Regions from separate parts of the Prevotella sp. Rep29 genome, predicted to be linked through region 3. Evidence: riboswitches for the same ligand, from Rfam matches in the RefSeq annotation. Region 3 holds a riboswitch; each other region holds the start of a gene.
The links. A riboswitch is a leader RNA that binds a small molecule or an ion and turns the genes downstream of it on or off. The one in region 3 is predicted to bind cobalamin.
Positions count from the first base shown of each region.

Region 1: another riboswitch for cobalamin. It lies ahead of GRF55_RS03685 (TonB-dependent siderophore receptor); the one in region 3 lies ahead of citD (citrate lyase acyl carrier protein).
Region 2: another riboswitch for cobalamin. It lies ahead of GRF55_RS03310 (TonB-dependent siderophore receptor); the one in region 3 lies ahead of citD (citrate lyase acyl carrier protein).

Region 1 is NZ_CP047159.1:866,492-873,160, forward strand. It holds gene proS (proline--tRNA ligase) at 1-381, shown strand, start outside; tRNA gene GRF55_RS03655 (tRNA-Glu) at 461-532, opposite strand; tRNA gene GRF55_RS03660 (tRNA-Ser) at 567-653, opposite strand; gene GRF55_RS03665 (dimethylarginine dimethylaminohydrolase family protein) at 1,227-2,429, opposite strand; gene GRF55_RS03670 (hypothetical protein) at 2,500-2,808, opposite strand; gene GRF55_RS03675 (hypothetical protein) at 2,824-3,456, opposite strand; gene GRF55_RS03680 (DUF2027 domain-containing protein) at 3,666-4,766, opposite strand; cobalamin riboswitch at 4,873-5,055, shown strand; gene GRF55_RS03685 (TonB-dependent siderophore receptor) at 5,127-6,669, shown strand, end outside.
Region 2 is NZ_CP047159.1:776,409-783,077, forward strand. It holds gene GRF55_RS03295 (HlyD family secretion protein) at 1-55, opposite strand, end outside; gene GRF55_RS03300 (TolC family protein) at 73-1,572, opposite strand; gene GRF55_RS03305 (hypothetical protein) at 1,627-2,496, opposite strand; cobalamin riboswitch at 3,087-3,270, shown strand; gene GRF55_RS03310 (TonB-dependent siderophore receptor) at 3,308-5,314, shown strand; gene GRF55_RS03315 (YncE family protein) at 5,326-6,477, shown strand; gene GRF55_RS03320 (ABC transporter substrate-binding protein) at 6,511-6,669, shown strand, end outside.
Region 3 is NZ_CP047159.1:1,227,502-1,234,170, reverse strand. It holds gene citC ([citrate (pro-3S)-lyase] ligase) at 1-448, opposite strand, end outside; gene citX (citrate lyase holo-[acyl-carrier protein] synthase) at 432-941, opposite strand; gene citF (citrate lyase subunit alpha) at 960-2,498, opposite strand; gene citE (citrate (pro-3S)-lyase subunit beta) at 2,495-3,385, opposite strand; gene citD (citrate lyase acyl carrier protein) at 3,408-3,689, opposite strand; cobalamin riboswitch at 3,837-4,024, opposite strand; gene GRF55_RS05180 (glycoside hydrolase family 97 protein) at 4,236-6,329, shown strand; gene GRF55_RS05175 (hypothetical protein) at 6,482-6,669, shown strand, end outside.

The sequences.
Region 1 (6,669 bases), 360 kb from region 3:
GGACGCGATTTGGAGAACGGCACGGTCGAGGTGATGCGTCGCGATACGCTCGAAAAGGAAACCTATCCGTTGGAAGGTATCGTGGAGCATGTACATGCTTTGCTTGACGACATCCAGAAGAATATCTTTGAAAAGGCACGCCGCTATCGTGACGAACATATCTACGAATGCGACAACTACGAAGAGTTCAAGGAGCGCATCAAGGACGGTGGATTCTTCCTCTGTCACTGGGACGGAACGGCAGAGACCGAAGCGAAAATCAAGGAAGAGACACAGGCAACTATCCGCTGCGTGCCTTACGGCTACGAGCAGACACCCGGCGTGGACATGGTGAGCGGCAAGCCATCGAAGTGTCGCGTCATCATCGCACGCGCCTACTGATGACATGTCCGTGCTGATAAGGATAAAAAACACATGAAAAGAAAAAACCTCACAAGCCTTTGCTTGTGAGGTTTTTTTGTAGTCGATAGGGGAATCGAACCCCTATGCCAAGATTGAGAATCTTGTATCCTAACCATTAGATGAATCGACCATTGTTTTCTTTTTCCGCCTTTTCGAGAAAAGCGCGGAAGCTGGGGGATTCGAACCCCCGGTACGGTAACCCGCACGGCAGTTTAGCAAACTGCTGGTTTCAGCCACTCACCCAAACTTCCTTTACGGTATATCACCGCCACATTTTCACTAAAATGCGGATGCAAAGGTAATGGTTTATTTTTTATTCTCCAAATTTTTGGCGCAATAATTTCGGATTGCCGTCGAATTTATAAGAAATTTATGCCTTTCGTGTCTTGTGCTTTTATAGAAAATACAGATAAAATGATAGTTACTGATAATATTGCTAACCTTTTCATAATAATGATTTTGTTTTGCTGCTTTACTCCACGATTGTATATTTATACGGTCTCGGTTGTTTTGTGTTGTGAGATGTAAGTGGTTAATTATCAGTTTGTTATGGATGACTTTCCAAAAGTTCAACTTTTAGCTTGCGAAAGTTGAACTTTTAGGCGGTGAAAGTTGAACTTTTAGGACGCAAAAGTTGAACTTTTGGAAAGTGAAAGTTCAACGGTATATTTATACACCCTTTTCTTTATGTATATGCAAGTTTTCGTTTGCTGTTTTTTTCTTGCTGTGATGCTGAATGACAACGCCACGGTATAGGGGAGACAGGGCTCTCTCGCGCGTACATTATATAATATAAATAGCGAGAGAGTGGTTGTGAATGCCGTTTAGGGCAGGTAGGTCTCGCGTTGCAGCACTTGTGTCATGCAGTGTGCGGCGCCATAGCCTTTGATGAGGTTTTCGAGCGGAATCCATTCCACGGTGACGCCGGCGCGGTCGAGTGCATGCTGCAGTTCTTCTGACTGTCCGCCTACTGCCATGATGTGGCGCGGTGAGATGGTCAGGAAGTTGTTGGCATAGTGCATCTCGTCCTGGTGGTTGATGGGGATAATCTGAAAGCCTTTTTCCCGTATGAATTCCACGAATGGGCGGTTTTGTTCTGCCAGTGTGTATTCTTTCGTTCCTTCGGGGCGTGTGTAGATGTCGCACGTCAGGTATTCCGGTTCGTCGGGCTGGGCTTCCAGACGGCTGCTGCAGAGTGTGCAGAGGTCTTTGTCGATGATGTTGAAATAGGTGTCAAGGTGCATTTGCATCTGCCAGAATTTATGGTCGCGCACGACGATGACGGTGTCGTGTCCGAACGCATCGGCTTCCATCAGCTGCCGGATGCCTTCGTCGTTTGTGCGCATGCCGCATCCGATGAGCGACATGTTGCCTGCGGGGATATAGTCGCCGCCTTCGAGTCGTCCCTCTCCCGTGATGCGGAGGATGGGGTCTTTCCCGAGATGTTTGTAGCACAGTTCGATGATATCAGCCTCTGGTGAGCGCTGCGTGGTGTTGATGTGGCAGATGATGTGTCCGCGCGGGGTAGTGATGCTCTGGTCTCTGGTGAAGTAGAGGTTCATCAGCGGTCGCTGCGAATATTGTGCTGCGTAGCCTGTGTTGAGGCTGGTCCTGTAGAGCGTGACGGTCGGTTGCAGGAGGATGCAGCGTATGAGGTCTGCCCGGCTCATCTGCGAGAGGATGTAGAGTCGGTATTCTGCCATCTTCGTGGCGTCTTCGCCGTCGATGTGGCTGATGTCGTAGGTCAGCAATTTTTCGGCGAGCGAGCGCAGATTGTTGATGTCCACCTCTTCAAAGATTTCCCTGATGGTATATACGCGGATGTTGTTGGCTTCCAGCATGTTGATGTATTGTTTGTGTTCTGCGGCAGCCTTGTCCACGTCAAAATAATATTCGAACAGTCCTGCGGACGGATGTATCACGCCGTTGAAGAGTTCCTGTCCCGGTGTGTGCATGAGAATACTGCCCGCCTGCGACCATTCCGCCTGCGGGAAATCCATCCTTTGATTGAGCGTATTTCGTTCCATAACTTATGATTTTGTGTGCAAAAATACAAAAAAAATACGAAACAACGTAAAGTTTTTTGATATTTTTGTGTTATTTATCAAAAAGTGGGTGGGATTGGTTGGCAACTACTCTCACATTGCCCTGATGGTCGGTGATATAGAAATGGTATTCTGGTTGATTAATATCATCATTGGTAAAAGTCATGTACCCGCCAGGGAAAAGCATCCTTTTAAGGGTGCCGTTGACATAGATAAAATCTCCACAATAATCTACCGTTGTCACTTCGCAGGGAATTCTCTTTCCTGTATTATACATATGTTTTATCACGCTTCCGCTTGCGAAGTATATCTGTTTCGGTACGTTGCTGAGATCATTCATTTCAAGCAATTTAGTGTTCATAGAATTTATTCTCCTCTACTTACGCTGACCAATTCGGACTAAAATTCTGTCCCGATGTTCTTTTTTCAATATAGATTTATCTTGTGGTATCTCATAATAAAACTGAGGCGAATTACCGAATTTTATATTAGGAATTTCATAATCCTTTTTTACATCTTTCTGACTTTTATGATACTCAATATGCAATTTATCAATAAGAACATCAAGGTTAGTACTCACATTTATTTCTTTTTTACTCCACTTTTCAAAATTGTAAATTTTTACAAATACAATCAAAGAATCTCCTTTGCATATATAATTAGATTTATAAGGGATTTTCTTTATGGAATAAATAGGGTAAATTGTATCTTTTTTATTAATAAAGAACACATTTATAGATGAATGTGTTGTGCTGTCAGACCATGTTTGAATAGGAAGGTATAATTTCTCAACTGTATAATTGTGGATAACATACTGCAATTCTATTTCTCTTGGATTAATAGCATTTCCTTCTTTTAACCATTCGGTAAATAAATAGTCCGAATAAGGTTTCGAATCTGTGACACATAAAAACTCACCATGTACATTTTTTGTTGCTTCATTGGTACATCCACATAAACAAAACAAAATAAATGACATTATAAACGTTTTATTATCAGTCATAACCATTTTCTTTTATTATTGTATTTTGATATTTTTTAAATTTCATTGTTGTTTTGTTCCAAATAGGAGAATCTTTCTGCATTTTAAAAGTGGAGTCTGGAGTATTTCCGTTCGGAGCAATAATAGTAATATTTTTAAATCTTCTTTTATCAAACTTACGGCAAAACATATATAAAAGGACGTTGTTAAAAAAATACCATTAGTTGGGCATTTTCTCACTTTATGGTTACCTGTGTGGCGCCATAGCCATATTCTTTGAATGAAGCGTCTTGGTAGGTGTATTGTTTGTATCTGTATTTCAGTTCATGGATGAGTGCTTGCCTGAGCACTCCTTCGCCCTTTCCGTGGATGAAGACGATGCGTTGTCCTTTCCGCTTCTTGTATTGTTCGAGGGTCTTCCGGAAGGTCTCTATCTGGTAGTTCAGTATGTCGGCTGCCGACATGCCCGCCTCGGTTTCCAACAGTTCGTGTGCGTGGAGGTCGATGACGATGATGCCCGGGTCGGCGTGTCGTGCCTGGGTGGCATCAAACTTTCTCACTGCCGTGTTGTCCTGCCGTGCTTCATCGTTCTTGGCATAAAGTTGCTGTTTCAGTTGTTTGGCATCGATGACCAGCGGTCTTTTCACCTCGTCGTTTTCCATAATCGTGTAGAGCAGTGCGGGTGTGTCGAAGAAATCGTTCTCCTGGAACGTGTGAAGTTTGTAGAACTTGACGGGGTCGATGCGGATTTGAGCCTCGATGGCAGGCTTCAGCATGAATGGCTTGTCGCGTTTGTAGGCAATCACTTGGATGCACACGCGCTCGAAATCATTGAGTATGTCGCGTCCGAATTCCTCCACACACTCTTTCGTGTTGGGTTCCAATTCCCCCTGTGCGCGCAGTGTCCAGCTGTTACCTTCTGCCGACAGGTAGGTGTAGTTGAGGAAATAGTTGCTGTCGTTGACGAGGTAGGTTTCGAAGCGTGTCTGTGTGATTTCCTTGATATCGACAGGCACGAATGCGAGATAGGCGGAGAGGGCGTCTCCTCCCTGTCGCTCCCAAACGGGTTCGGGCACCGTCAGAGGCTGGGTGGCAGTCTTTTCTTTTTCCGTGTCCGCTTTCGGCCCCTCCGCTTTTTTGATGTATTGCGGAGCCTTGTACGTCGGTTTCCGGTCTTTCTCTCCATCGCCATCGTCCACCACTACGACCTCGTTGGTCATCATCGGAATCTCAAACCCGTCTTCATCCTCGACGAGCACGATGTTTTTCCCTTGGAAGGCAGTGATTTTTCCACCGCCCGTCTCGTTCAGGAATCTTACATAATCACCTATTTTCATCGTCTCAATTTGCTTAACCGTCCACAAAGTTATAAAAATATTCTTGGTTTTGCATTTTTTACTCAAAAAAAACAGAACATTGTTTGGCATATTAATATTTATACTTAACTTTGCACCCGCAATTGGTTCACAACCGAATGTGATTAAAATGGGAATCAGGTGCGAATCCTGAACAGTCCCGCTGCTGTAAGCAGCTTTGTAGAAGTGAACACATGTCACTGATATTATTGGGAAGACGTTCACTTGTTAGCTGTAAGTCAGAAGACCTGCCATTGCTGACACTTCATAAGTCTCTGGGGTTAGACTGAGAAGGTGCAAAATACTTATTGATTTATGGGAAAAAGAATTGCTGCTATGGCGATGCTATGCGCCATTGTTGCAAATATGTGGTCGCAGCAGGTCACAGGTGATTTGCAGGATTCGGTAAGAAGAATCGACGAGGTGGTTGTCACCGGCAAGCTCACGTTTCAGGAAGTAATGCCTTCGCAAAAACTGAAAGGTGAGCAGTTGGAGCGTTTGAACACCCATTCCGTTGCCGATGCCTTGCGCTATTTCTCGGGATTGCAGATAAAAGACTACGGGGGCGTGGGAGGCATCAAGACGGTGAATATCCGCTCGATGGGTACCAACCATCTGGGCATCTATTATGACGGCATTGAACTGGGCAATGCGCAGAACGGTCAGATAGACCTCGGACAGTTCTCCCTGGACAATGTTCAGGAGATAACGCTGTACAATGGGCAGAAGAGCGCCATCTTCCAGACAGCCAGCGATTTCGGCAATGCCGGCTCTGTGTATATCCGGACGCGCCTTCCCCGCTTCTCCTACGACAAGAGTTACAATCTGAAACTGAAGGCGAAGTATGGCTCCAGCGATATGTTCCGCTTCTCCACGCTTTGTGAGCAGAAACTTTCGCAGGCAGTCAGTGCCTCGCTGGCAGGAGGAGTGTTGACGTCAAGCGGCAAGTACAAGTTCCGCTATCGCCGTCTGAATCTGGACAAGACAGTGGCGTATGACACGACGGCGACCCGCCAGAACGGTGATATATGGGCTGTGCGCATGGAAGGAAACGTGCATGGAGTGCTCGAGCAGGGCTATTGGAACTTCAAACTCTACACCTATCATTCCGAGCGAGGCATTCCCGGCGCTATCGTTAATAACGTCTGGCGCAGGGGAGAGCGGCAGTGGGACCATAACTATTTCACGCAGGCATCGTGGCAGAAGAGCTTCGGCGACCGTTTCAGCACACGCTTACAGGCAAAATATGCCTATTACGACACCCGTTACGTGAACAACGACACCACGCAGATGCATGTGGACAACCGCTATAAACAGCAGGAACTGTACATATCCACGTCGAACGTGTATGAGATACTTCCCAACTGGAGTGCGTCACTCAGCTATGATTTCCGTTGGAACAAGCTGCGGAGCGACATGGTGAACTTCGCTTTCCCGCACCGCTTTTCCAATCTTATAGCCCTGGCTTCCGCATTAGACCTCAAGCGCTTGAAGATTCAAGGAAGCCTGTTGGCTACATTCATCAAAGACCATACAGAAAACAGGGCAGACAAGAAATCGACCCACGAGCTGACACCAGCCATCTTCGTGAATGTATATCCGTTCAGGACGCAGAGCTTCTCGGTGCGTGCCTTTGTGAAACGTAGCTTCCGCATGCCGACATTCAACGATATGTATTATACGGAAGTGGGGAATGCCAACCTGAAACCAGAAGCGGCATTGCAATATAACGTAGGCGTGGTTTATGACAAGGCATGGAAAGACGGCTTCTGGAAACACTTTCGCATTCAGACCGACGGCTATTACAACACCGTTCATGACAAGATTATCGCCTATCCGAAAGGACAGCAGTTCCGTTGGACGATGATGAATCTCGGCAGGGTGC
Region 2 (6,669 bases), 450 kb from region 3:
CCGCAAATCCGATGATTGCAAGTAAGATGTTGTTGTGTTGTGATTTTGCTGACATGATATTCTTTGTTTTTATTATTGTAATCTGCCAAGCGCCTTCAGCAAGTCCACCTGACTGAGTTTCACTTCAATTTCCGCATCAATCTTCTGGGTATGTGCCTGTTGCCAGGCTGTCTGGGCTGCCATCACCTCGGTAATCTGCATCACGCCCTCCTGGAAGCCGAGCTTTGCACAGCGCAGGTTCTCTTCCGCCTGTTCCACGTTTTTGCGTGTCATGGCAAGCTTCTTGTAAGCCTCCTTCACTTTGAAACGATTCTGATTGATTTGCAACTCTATCTTTTCCCGTGCGTCTTCATACTCCAGCTGTGCTATTTGCGTTGCTGCGCGATTGGCGCGTATCTTGTAGCGTCCTTCAAACCAACTCCATATTGGAATCCGGGCTGCCACGCCGATGTGAAACAATCCTTTGAATTTCCGCTCGAAGCCGTTAAACACGCTTGGATTGGAGATGGTGTAGCCGCCGATGGCAGCAATTTGAGGGAGATATGCCGCGCGTGTCAGTTTCGTATTCCATTTCGTCAGATCCACCGTGTTCTGCAGGATTCTCAATTCAGGTCTGTTGTCGGGATTGAGAAGCACGCTGTCGTTCGCCGTTTCCAAAGTCATCCCGGTCGTAGGCTCCAACTCCTCTTTATCCTCGTCGAACAGTGTGATATCCTCATCCATCGGAATGCCGCACAGCTGGCAGAGATACATCTTGGCAAGTACCAATCCGTCCTCCACCTGAATCTTAGTCATTTCCGCCTCGTTCACGCGGACGTCGGTGCGCAATCCGTCAGCCCGTGTGGCAACGCCCTCATCAATCATCTTCTTCACATCATTGTTGAACTGCTCGATGAGTTGCAGATAGCTTTCGGCAAGGCGCCGTTTCTGCTTCAACGAAACGACCAGCCAATAAGCCTGGTCTGTCTCGTGGCGAATCGTCTGTAATTTCAGTTCAACACCGTCCGATGCCATCTCTTCACCTATCTTCGCCATCTTGTTGGCAGCCGTAATGGCACCTCCCATGTAGATGGGTTGCGTGACATTGACCGACCCGACAAACATGTTGCGGGTGTCTGTCCGGAAAGCATTCTTAATGCGTTCGCCCGCATTGTTGAGCATGCTACCGACCGATGCGCCCGCCGTCTCAAGGATGCCTTCGAAGAACTGGGCTTGCTGAATCGAGATAATCCCTTTCTGAACCAAATCGCTGACAATTCCCGTAATCACTTCGCCGGTCTGTGAAGTCAGATGGGTACCCACATTGCTCAGCGCACTTTTCTGTGACGCATTGAGAATCGACACTTCCTTGTCCGAGAACTGGTATGTGCCGATGCCATTCACCTTGGGCAAATATTTTGTCTGGACAGCTTTGCGGGTATTGACTGCCACTTCCCGTTGCAAGCGTGAGATGTGCAACTGCTTATTGTTGCGCAGAGCCATCGACCGGCAACTGTCAAGCGTCAGAACGCGTTGCGCCTTTATTGTGAGAAATCCCACAAGAAAGATGAAAATAATGCCAGTTCGTTTCATGTTATATATATAATAATGTGATGATAACTTTTTTATTGAGGTAAAGGTGATTGGCTATTTGAAGGCAACGCTCCTCGAACCAATCATGTTTCCGTCAGCGAAGATGCTCACTTGATAGGTGCCTGACGATAACGCCTCTGCCACGTCCCAATACATCGTGACAGGCATCTCTTCACCGCTGTATTCAACGGTTCTCTTGATGGAATATTGCAGCGTTTTGTTTTCATACGGGAACGAGCCGCTACCTCCCAGTATGTTTCCGGCAGGAGTCATGATGCGGACATATAGCGTTCGCAGTCCAGTGGTTGCTGTCACGTTCTTTGCGATGCGGAAGTTCAGCTGCAATGTTTTGGCTTTGCTGATTTCTTTCGTCGTCTTGCCTCGTTTGTTTTTCGCAGTCAGATTGATATCCGTGGCATCAAGCTGTGCGGCAATCGCCACTTTTTCCGTCAATGAGATTCGTTCGCTGCTCAGTCCCTCAATCTTCCGTGTAGCCTCTTCGTTGCTTACGCGCAACTCCTCGTTGGTCGCTTGCAGTTTCTGGTTCAGTCTGTTCAGAGAATCAATTTCCAGCACATAGCTTCTCAGAACCTCGCGCACGGTGGCGAGCTCTTTTTTCAGGCGGGTAATCTCGCGGGCGTCGTCGCTCTTTACTTTCTTGAGCTCAGCCAGCAGCCGTTGCGTCTTCAGCTGTTCTTCGGTCAGCTGTGCGATGATGGAGTCGTTGTTGATTCTCGTCTTCATCTCGCTATATTGGTCAGCAAACTGCTGGTACTCGTTTTCCATCTCCTTCTTGTCGAGCGCAGCCAGTTCGCGCATGTCCTCATTCGCATCCCGCTCCCGCTTGAGGCTGACACCAAGGAATGCAACCGCCCCGACGAGCAGCACGCCAAGAATCCCTAAAATAATATTGTTTCTCTTCATCGTTTATATTCGCCATTAGTCATTTCTCAATCCGCGATGCTCAATCATACTGATTGAGTATCATGGCGGCAAAGGTAATTATTTTGCCCGAGTTGAGCAAAAAAACAGCATTCAAAAGATTTTATTAATGCAAATTTAAGTGGTTTTAACGCGAAAATAGTTGTTGTTTGTTGTCTCGGTCAATTCGGTTAGCATCCCGCCGCAACCGTATATTTATGCAATAGTAGGGTGATTTGGGTGCGTTTTGCAAACTCCTGAATTTCAATACGTTAGAATGGGCTTTCCAAAAGTGCCACTTTCGCACTCCAAAAGTGGCACTTTTAGGAGCTGAAAGGGGAACTTTTGCAAGCTAAAAGTGGCACTTTTGGAAAGTGAAAGTTCAACTGCATATTTATGCGTCCTCAACTGTATGTTTATGCAGTGTCGGAATGGGGGGTACGAACAGGCGTTCAGGTCGGTTTGGACTTAAGTAAATAGAGGGTAGGAAATTCTCCTTTCATTTTTCTCTTTTTCGGAATTTACAGAAGGTAAACTGCATCTCGGCATAAAAAATAAATGAATTTATTTTGTTCTGCGCTCGATTTGTATTACCTTTGCACCGCGACAACGGTTCACGTTATTGTGATTAATAGGGAATCGGGTGAGAATCCCGTACAGTCCCGCTGCTGTAATCCTCATTTAAGAGGTCTGTTTCATGAATGCCACTGCATGTTGTTGGGAAGGCGAGACAGACTGAGGAAAGTCAGAAGACCTGCCTTGTCGTGTATCATGTTTCTATGCGTCTCGCGGAAAAGATTGCAACGAAAATATCATGAAACCGAAAAAGTTTTTGTTGGCAGCAACATGCCTGTGCATAGCACTCCATGCTCATGCGCAGACCGAAAAGAGCGACACGGTGATAGCTTCCGTCCACGACCTGGATGAGGTGCTCGTGTTGGAGACTCGACAGCGAAAGGTGTTGTCGAGCACAGCCCCATTGCATATCCTCGGACGGGGCGAGTTCCTGTCGGCAGGTGTGACCGATATCGCTGATGCGCTTCATCGGCTTCCGGGCATCACCCTGCGTGATTACGGAGGGGCGGGAGGAATGAAAACCGTCTCCGTGCGTGGATTCGGCTCGAAGCACACGGGGGTAAGCTACGACGGTGTGATGCTCAGTGAGTGTCAGAGTGGCGAGATAGACTTGTCGCGCTATTCATTGGAAAATGTGGATGAGTTGTCGCTCGTCATCGGCGACAACGATGACATTTTCATTCCGGCACGACAGGTAAGCACGACCTCGGTGCTGAACGTCAAGACCATCTCACCACCGACCGCCGACCGCCGACCGCATCTCACCATTCAGCTGAAATTCGGCTCCTTCGGATATGTGAGTCCGTTTGTGCGTTACGAGCAAAGCTTTTCGAAAAACTTCGCCCTCTCACTGACGGGCGAATACACGTATGCCGAAAACGACTATCCGTTTACACTCAGGAATGTCACACTTGTGACAAAAGAGCACCGGACAAACAGCCGGATGAACAGCGGACATGGAGAGGTGGATTTTATTTGGAATCTGAATAAGTGGAACAGGCTGAGCGGAAAACTGTATTATTACGATAACAACCGTCAGTTGCCAGGACAGGTGCGTTATTACACCAACATCAGCAAAGAGCGCCTCCACGACCGCAACTTCTTCGCACAACTGCACTACCTTACACACTGGGCAGACAAATTTTCGTTGAAATGGATTGGCAAGTTCAATTGGGTAGGCTCCGTCTATCGGGATGCATTGATGGCAGGTGGAGTGAACGACGCAGATTATTGGCAGCGAGAGGCATATACCTCTGTCAGCTTTCTATATGCACCCAGAGGAAACTGGGTCTTCGACTATTCAGCAGACTACATATTTAATAATCTTAGTGGTAGTTCATGGCGCACGATTGTCGGCCGCCCTTATCGACACGGAATACTGCAAAGTGCTACAGCAAAGTATGGCGGAAAGCAGTTGACGGTCTTGGCGCGCATTCTCTATTCGCTTTATCTCAACGGCGATCGTAACGGAGGATATCATGCCCGTAATATGCGCAGGTTATCCCCCTCGCTGTCACTCTCTTATAAGCCTTTCGAGAGTGAAGACTTCTTTGTCCGTATCTCCTATAAAAATATCTTCCGAGTGCCGACATTCAACGAAAGTTACTATTATCATTATGGCAGTACAGACCTGCAGGCAGAGTCAACATGGCAGCTGAATCTTGGAGCAACCTACGGCAAACGCATCGGTAAGGGCGATTATGTGCAAGTGTCGGCAGACGGATATTATAATCGCATTAGAGATATGATTGTTGCTGTGCCATATAATATGTTCGTTTGGACATGTGTAAACGTAGATAAAGTCAATGCCTATGGGGTAGACCTTACGCTGAAAGGCATTAAAGAATTAGGAGGTAGCCATCGCCTTTTGCTGTCTGCCAATTACAGTTATCAGCGCGTGAAAAACCAAAACAATCCCTCGTCCTATACCTACGGCTATCAGATTGCATATATGCCAAAGCACTCAGGAAGTGTAGCACTGACTTATGAAAATCCTTGGGTAAACCTTTCATTCCACAGTGTAGGAACAAGTAGCCGCTGGCCCAATAACGAGCACTACGAAGGAACGATGATTAATGGCTATATCGACTGTGCGTTGACAGCTTATCGCAATTTCCGTATAGGACGCACAGTGTTGGAATGCCGTTTCGATCTGAAAAACATGTTCAACAAGCAATATGAGATAGTAGGTCGCTATCCCATGCCAGGAAGAAGTTATCAATTTTCAATCAGTTATAAATTTTAAAAAAAGAAAAAATGAAAAAGTATTTATTATCCTTTGCGGTTCTTCTGATGGGCGCAGCCCTCTTCACCGCTTGTAATGATGACAACGACGGTCCTTACTATCCATTCCCGGTAGTCGTGAGTGATGGCGCTTACGTAATTTGTGGGGGAAACATGGGTAGTAGCATCAATGGTAGCCTGACCTACATTGATTATGCCACACAGACTGCAGCCCAAAATCAGTTCATGAGCAAAAATGGACGTAGTTTGGGAATGACAGTGAACGATGCAATTATCTATGGAAATAAAATGTATATTGCCGTAACAAACGAAAACACCATCGAAGTGGTAGATGCAAAAACGCTGGAAAGTATCAAGCAGATTAAAACTACGGACCTCATGGGTGTGGAGCGAGGCGTCAGCCCTCGTCACCTGACAGCCTCAGAGGGTAAGGTGTATTTCTCTACCTACGGTTCGTCAGTTTCTGACTTTGGTACGGGCACCTCAGGAGGTAACGGCTATGTGGCTGTTCTTGATACGGTGACGTTGGGACTGGCATCAACCTATATTGCAGGTCGCTATCCTGAAGGAGTGGCAGTTGCTAACGGACACCTCTACGTAGCAAATTCAGATTATGGCATGCTTAACGAGCCTTCCATTTCGGTTATTGACCTGAAGACAGGCATTGACAGCCCGATTAAGAGCGACAAAATCGTCAATCCGATGACTGTTGCTGTGGCAGGTAGTGACATCTATGTGCTCGATATGGGTAACTATTCAACAGTAATGGGTGGACTTCGCTTGATTCCAAATAGAATGGGTTCAGAAACCACGACCTTATTCGACTGCACCCACGTAGGATTTGCTGGCACCAATATCTATGCTGTCAACTCTGTGTATGGAACAAATCCTACCGAATTCTTCTCGTATAATATACTCACAGGTGAGAAAACCACCTACCAAGTAGGTTTGGACCGTTTCTTCAATCCGAACGTTATAGCAGCAGATCCCGCCACAGGAAAGATTTACATCGCTTCTTACAACGAGAACCCAAGCCGTCCCGGAAAAGCGGGTTACGCTGTGAATGGTTATGTAGCAGAATACTCTCCGAGCGGTGAGTTACTGAATACGTATGACTGTGGTGTGGGACCGAACGCTATTGTGTTTAACGCCTACTGGAAGTAATTTCAGTTACGAATGAAAAAAACAGGCAAACGAATGAGGACACTTTTGTCCTTCGCATTGATTGTTGTGCTTGCCGCCCTCTCTTCATGTACGGGCGGCAGCACTTCTGTCAACTCTGCAGAAGGCGACACCATTGCGCTGAAATACTCTTCCAACCTCTCCATTGTCCAGCACGACGGCTATACGGAAGTC
Region 3 (6,669 bases):
CAATTACACCATTCCGTCCCTCGCGTTTGAGAACGGAAAGATATTTGCAATAGGCGCTGATACCGTTCTGACCGATTTCCATGAAAATCGCCTTTGGTGCTGTTCCTACAAGAGAAAAGCCAATACTTTCAAAGATGTATTTGTTCTCTGGTTTCGTGAAAACACGCACCGTTTCATATCCGCTATTGACTGCTACATTAATCAGATGCGAAATCAACTTAAGTCCCATCTGGTGTTCACGCAGCGTCTCATTGACGGCAATACATTTGATAACATTGCGCTGCAAGCCGCCACCACCAAGCAACTGCTCCTCTCGGAACGGAAAGATGCCAGCATAATAGTCGAGCTCGTCCAATCTCAGATTATTCTCAGACAAGAATCGCTCTACTTTTTGCCGACTGGTTTTCAGCGAAAGTGGCACTTGGCGTATTTCAAACTCGTCGTACATACTGCTCTACCATTTGATGGATGCACTCATGCAATTCACTTTGTGTATGCGTGTTATTCCTCATGCAAACGCGCGCTTCGTTGTCACACATCAGGCATTTTCTTGCCGGACGCTGCGCATCGCTGCGAGATATAGGGACACCCGTCGCGTCAATGACATCCATATCAAAAAGCCTGCCCAACGGGTGACGGTCTTCTATCTCACATAGCGTCTGCTTCGCTTCTATCTTTGGAACGGAGAGCAGGAGATATGCCTCAAAGCCCGTTTCAAGGTCACGCTCGATACACTGGAAGATGTCTCCGCCAAACCGCTCTCGCAGGGCTTCCATTCCTGCCTCCGCGATAACGGCAGACAAACGGTTACGCTTGACCTGTCCTGGCATTACCACCGTGAAACACACCAACGTCTGCTCAGGATTCTTTGACATCAAATCCTTTTGCATGGCAGATCGGTTGTCTCGGCTTTCCAACAACTGGTCAAGCGTAATCTCCATATATTAAATAATGTGTGCTTAGTCGATGATATTCTTAATCACATCCTGTACGGAACCATCGCGATTCATCACGATACCCACCACCTTGTCGCCGAACGGCAACGGTGCCGGTGTTCCGATGATTTTCTCAGCCCGCTCTTTCAGCGAATGGATGTCCACCACCTTCAGTCCGGCTTTCGTCAGTCGCTCAGCGATTTCCGGACGACGTGGGTTCACGGCAATACCATATTCGGTCACCACCACATCAACCGTCGAACCCGGAGTGATGAGTGTCGTCACTTCTTCCACCACACAAGGGATGCGGCCACGCAAGAGCGGGCAGACAATAATTGAAAGCGCTGAATCGGCTGATGTATCCGGGTGACCACCAACAGCACCACGAATGATGCCGTCGCTGCCGACAAGTACGTTGACGTTGAAGTTGACATCCACTTCCAATGCCGAGAGTATCACCATATCCAGATAGTGCGTAGCCGAACCGGGCTCATCAGCACTGGCATATTCGTTGGACGAAACTTCCTTGTGCATCGGGTCGCTCTTCAGCGATTCGGCTGCAACCTTGTCAAACGACTGCACGTCTATCAGGCGCTCGATGAGTCCTTCCTCGCGCATCTTCACCATGTGGGCAGTGATTCCTCCCAAAGCAAAGCTGGCTTTGATGCCCTTTTCTATCATGCTCTCACGGATGAATTTCACGGCAGCCAGCGAAGCTCCTCCAGAACCTGTCTGGATAGAAAATCCCTCTTTGAAGTAGCCGCTGTTGATAATCACTTTGGCAGCCTGCTGTGCGAGCAGGATGTCGCGTGGATTCTTCGTGTCACGAATAGCTCCTGACGAAATCTTCGAAGAGTCGCCGACGGAATCTACCACAACAACATAATCCACATTGCGTTCTGAGATGGAATTCGGCGTGTTCGGGTACGACACGAGGTCGTCGGTCAGAATCACCACTTTGTCTGCATACTGCGCATCGGGCAGTGCATATCCCAGCGAACCGCAGATAGACTTGGCGTTTTCTGAACGCGAATAGCCGCAGGAATTTCCGAGCGGGTCGCTCGATGATGTGCCTAAGAAAGCGACATCAATATGCAGGTCGCCATTGGCAATCGCACTACCACGACCACCATGCGAGCGGAACACCACAGGCTCTTTCATCAGTCCGTGCGAAATTTCCTTCGCGAGTTTGCCGCGCAGTCCTGATGTGGAAATGCGGGTAATCACGCCATTGCGCACATGTTCGATAAGCGGTTCGTGCACGTCAATCAGACTGGACGAAGCGATATGCAAATCCTTGAATCCCATCTCCGCCAGTTTATCCACAACCATATTGATGACTTTATCGCCACTGCGGAAATGGTGGTGGAACGAAATCGTCATTCCGTCCTTGAGACCGGTCTTGCGGATGGCTTCCTCCAGCGTCACCACTTTCGAACTCTCTTTCTGATACTCACTTCGCGGCGTTGCCACTTTCACGTGTACACCGTCCTGATAGGTTTGTTTTCCCATCTTTGCAGCTGCTGCCTCAATAAGCGCTGCCCTGTCTTTTATGCTATTCATTCTACGTCCTCCTTTGATAAAATACCCGATGCAATGGCAAGGTCTATCGTGCGTTGTGCCCTGAGCACCACAGGCCGATCGACCATCTTTCCGTTCACGGCAATCACGCCCGAACCGCGCTTCTCTGCCTCCTTGATGGCAGCGAGTATAGTTTGTGCTTTCTCAATATCCTTCTCTTTCGGTGCAAACACTTCGTTTACGATTTCTATCTGACGTGGATTGATGATCGACTTACCGTCAAAGCCCAACGTCTTAATCAGTTCCACCTCCTTACGGAAGGTTTCCATATCGTTGAGATTCGAATAGACGGTATCCAGTGCGTCGATTCCGGCAGCCCTTGCCGCCACAACGATGGTCTCGCGTGCCAGCAGCAGCTCCGCACCGCCCGGTGTGCGCTGCGTCTTCAGGTTGGCGCAGTAGTCTTCCGCACCGAGCGCAATACCCATCATACGCTTTGAAGCGATGGCGATATCGTAGGCATTGACGATACCCAGAGCGCTCTCAATGGCAGCCATAATCTTTGTTCTGCCCACACATCCCAGTTCGGTTTCGATTTTTTCAATCTCCTGTTCCACCTCGCGCACCTCGTCTGCCGTTTCGGTTTTCGGCATACGGATGACGTGAACACCGGCTTTCACCATCGCCTCAACGTCTTTCTTTCCGTACGGAGTGTTCAGTGGATTGATACGCACCACCATCTCCGTGTCTCCGTAGTCGATGGTTTTCAGCGCATTGTACACCAGCAGACGGGCAGCATCTTTCTCTGCCATGGTCACTGAGTCTTCCAGGTCGAGCATGATGGAGTCGGGTGCATAGATAAAGGCATCCTGCATCATGGCGGGGTTGTTACCTGGAACAAACATCATTGTTCTTCTTAACCTTTGCATAATCTTATTTTGTTTTTTATTTTTAATCTTTCCAAACATCCTTACCCGTCGCACGAACGGCAGCCGCAGTCACACGGGCACGTATCGTGCAGTCGAGTGCACCCTTGTCCGTCGCATTGACCATGGCGTTTTCTATGCCTAAATCCTTGAGGGTATCGGCAATGACTTTCTTAATTTGGTCGCCAAACTGATAGGCAACCGTACTGTCAAGATTGATTTTCAACCCAGCCTCTTCGGTGGGCACAATCTGAATCAGAACATCACCGGATTCAAGTGTACCGGCAAAAGCTGTCTTCATTTCCATAATACTATAATATAAATAATGTGTTAATAAATTCCGAAAGATTTTCATCTTATACCATAGACAACCGTCAAACAGCATACACCGTTCTTCTACCGTTTTCCAAGCCAAGACTACTGAACTCTTTCATCCATCCCAAGCCCCGGGGATTTCCAAAACAAATGAACCGGCAGGTCTTCTGACTTACTCAATCACCGGCACCTTCCCGTCAGTTGGACAGTGGCTTTTCAGTCGATGACACAATGAGCTTACAGCAGCGGGCACTGTTCAGGTTTCACACCTGATTCCCTTTTCATCACGTCTGTTTCCATCCGTGAACCAAATTCACGCTACAAAGATATGGATTATTTCAATACCCTCCAAATATTTTTCACAAAAAATCGAGACGCACATTCTCTTTTTGACATGATTTTTTACAAATAACCCATCAAAAAGCCAACAAAAAGCCGCGTTTCTTTTGCAAAACGAAAGAAAACCACTACCTTTGCAAAGTCATAAAAGACCCTAAGGACCTTAAAGTCCTTAAAGACCCTAAAAAGAAAAAAGCAAATGAGAAAAAACATCCTCCTCACATTATTGGTTTTCCCGTTTCTCCTCGCCGCAGAAGAAATCACTTCTCCCGACGGGAATATGCTGCTAAAGTTCCACGTTGACAATGGCGTACTCAAATACGAACTGCTCTACAAAAACCGGCAGGTCGTCCTCCCCTCCTCGCTCGGTCTGGAACTCATCAACTGGCCCAGCCTGATGGAAGGATTCCGGATGGAACGTGTGCAGAAGAGCTCGTTCGACGAGACATGGCAACCCGTATGGGGCGAGAACAAAGACATCCGCAACCACTACAACGAGATGGCTGTCACCGTCAGCCAGCCGGCACTCAAACGACACATCATCATCCGCTTCCGTGTCTATGACGAAGGCATCGGCTTCCGCTACGAACTGCCGCGACACGACAACCTCGACAACGTCATCATCAAGGAGGAACACACCGAGTTTGCCATGACAGCCGACCATACCGCCTACTGGATTCCCGGCGACTACGACACCGACGAGTATGAATACACCATCTCGCGACTGTCGGAAATACGGTCGCTCGAAGACAAGGCACGTACGGAAAACGCATCACAGTCAGCCATTCCCGCACCCAGCACACAGACCTCCCTGCTGATGAAGACCGACGACGGACTCTACATCAATATCCACGAGGCAGCACTCATCGACTACTCCGCCATGCACCTCACACTCGACGACCGACGGATGGTGCTCAAATCCATCCTCACACCTGACTCCAAAGGCAGGAAAGGATTCATACGCTGCCCCTATACCACGCCATGGAGAACCGTCATGGTGGTGGATGATGCGCGGAAGATGCTCGCATCCAACCTGATACTCAACCTCAACGAACCATGCAAACTGGAAGACACATCGTGGATTCATCCCGTCAAATACATGGGCGTATGGTGGGAAATGATGACCGGAGCAGCCACATGGAACTATGCCGACTACCAGGCGATAAGACTCGGAGAGACCGACTACACGAAACTCAAGCCCACAGGCAGACATGCCGCCAACAACGACAACGTCAGACGCTACATCGACTTTGCAGCCCGGCACGGGTTCGACCAGCTCCTCGTAGAAGGATGGAACCAAGGATGGGAAGACCTGTGGCAGAAATACCACAACTTCAGTTTCACACAATCCTATCCCGACTTCGATGTCAAAGCGTTGCAGGCATACGCCAACGAGAAAGGCATCAAACTGATGATGCACCACGAGACATCATCGTCGATTATCAACTACGAGCGACAGCTGCAGGAAGCCTACAAGTTCGCACACGACAACGGCTACGACGTCATCAAGAGCGGATACGTCGGAAACATATTCCCCTACGGCGGACACCACTACGACCAGTGGATGAACAACCACTACCTGTATTGCGTGACCGAAGCAGCCAAATACCGCCTCATGATTAATGCACACGAAGCCGTGCGCCCCACCGGGCTCTGCCGCACCTACCCCAACCTCATCGGCAACGAAAGCGCGCGGGGAACGGAGTTCCAAGCCATGAGCGGATGCGAACCCAAACACGTCTGCATACTCCCCTTCACACGTCTGCAAGGCGGACCGATGGACTATACACCCGGCATCCTCGAGGCAGACATCTCGAAAGTCAACCCCAACAACCCGGCACACATGAAAGCCACCATCTGCAACCAACTCGCCCTCTACGTCACGATGTACAGTCCGCTACAGATGGCAGCCGACGTGCCGGAGAGCTATGAGCGCTATGCCGATGCCTTCCAGTTCATCAAAGACGTAGCCGTCGATTGGGACAAATCCATCTACCTCGAAGCTGAGCCGGCAGCATATATCACCGTAGCCCGACAGGCGAAAGGCAGCGACGACTGGTTCATCGGATGCGTGGCAGGCGAACAGCCCCACCACTCCGACATCACCCTCTCGTTCCTCGACAAGAACAGGCGATACACCGCCACCATCTACAGCGACGGGAAAGACGCCAACTGCCTCACCAACAACGCCTCCTACGACATACGCACCACCACCGTCACCAGCAAGACCCGACTCAAGCTCAAAGCCGTTGCCGGCGGCGGATACGCCATTCGCATCACACCAAAGAACTAAGCGCTTTTCACAGATTCCCTCCCCCGTCAGGCATTCCCTCCCCATTTGGGGGAGGGTCAGGGAGGGGCTCCCAGTGCTCCCAGAACTCCCAGAATTCCCAGAATTCCCAGAATTCCCAGTGCTCCCATTACATATTTATACGCTCTTTCCGTATGAATATACACATCGAAAATGCCGTTATAACGCTCCTGCTTGCAATATTTTCGACCAAAGTTTCGGTCGGTCGCAAATATCGCAAGCACGCGCATCGGCGTAACCCTCTGAAAACCAAGGGCAACAAGAAAACAGCTGAGGAAAAGTTAACCAAAATAGCAGAAAAATGGGCCAAAAACGGGCAAAA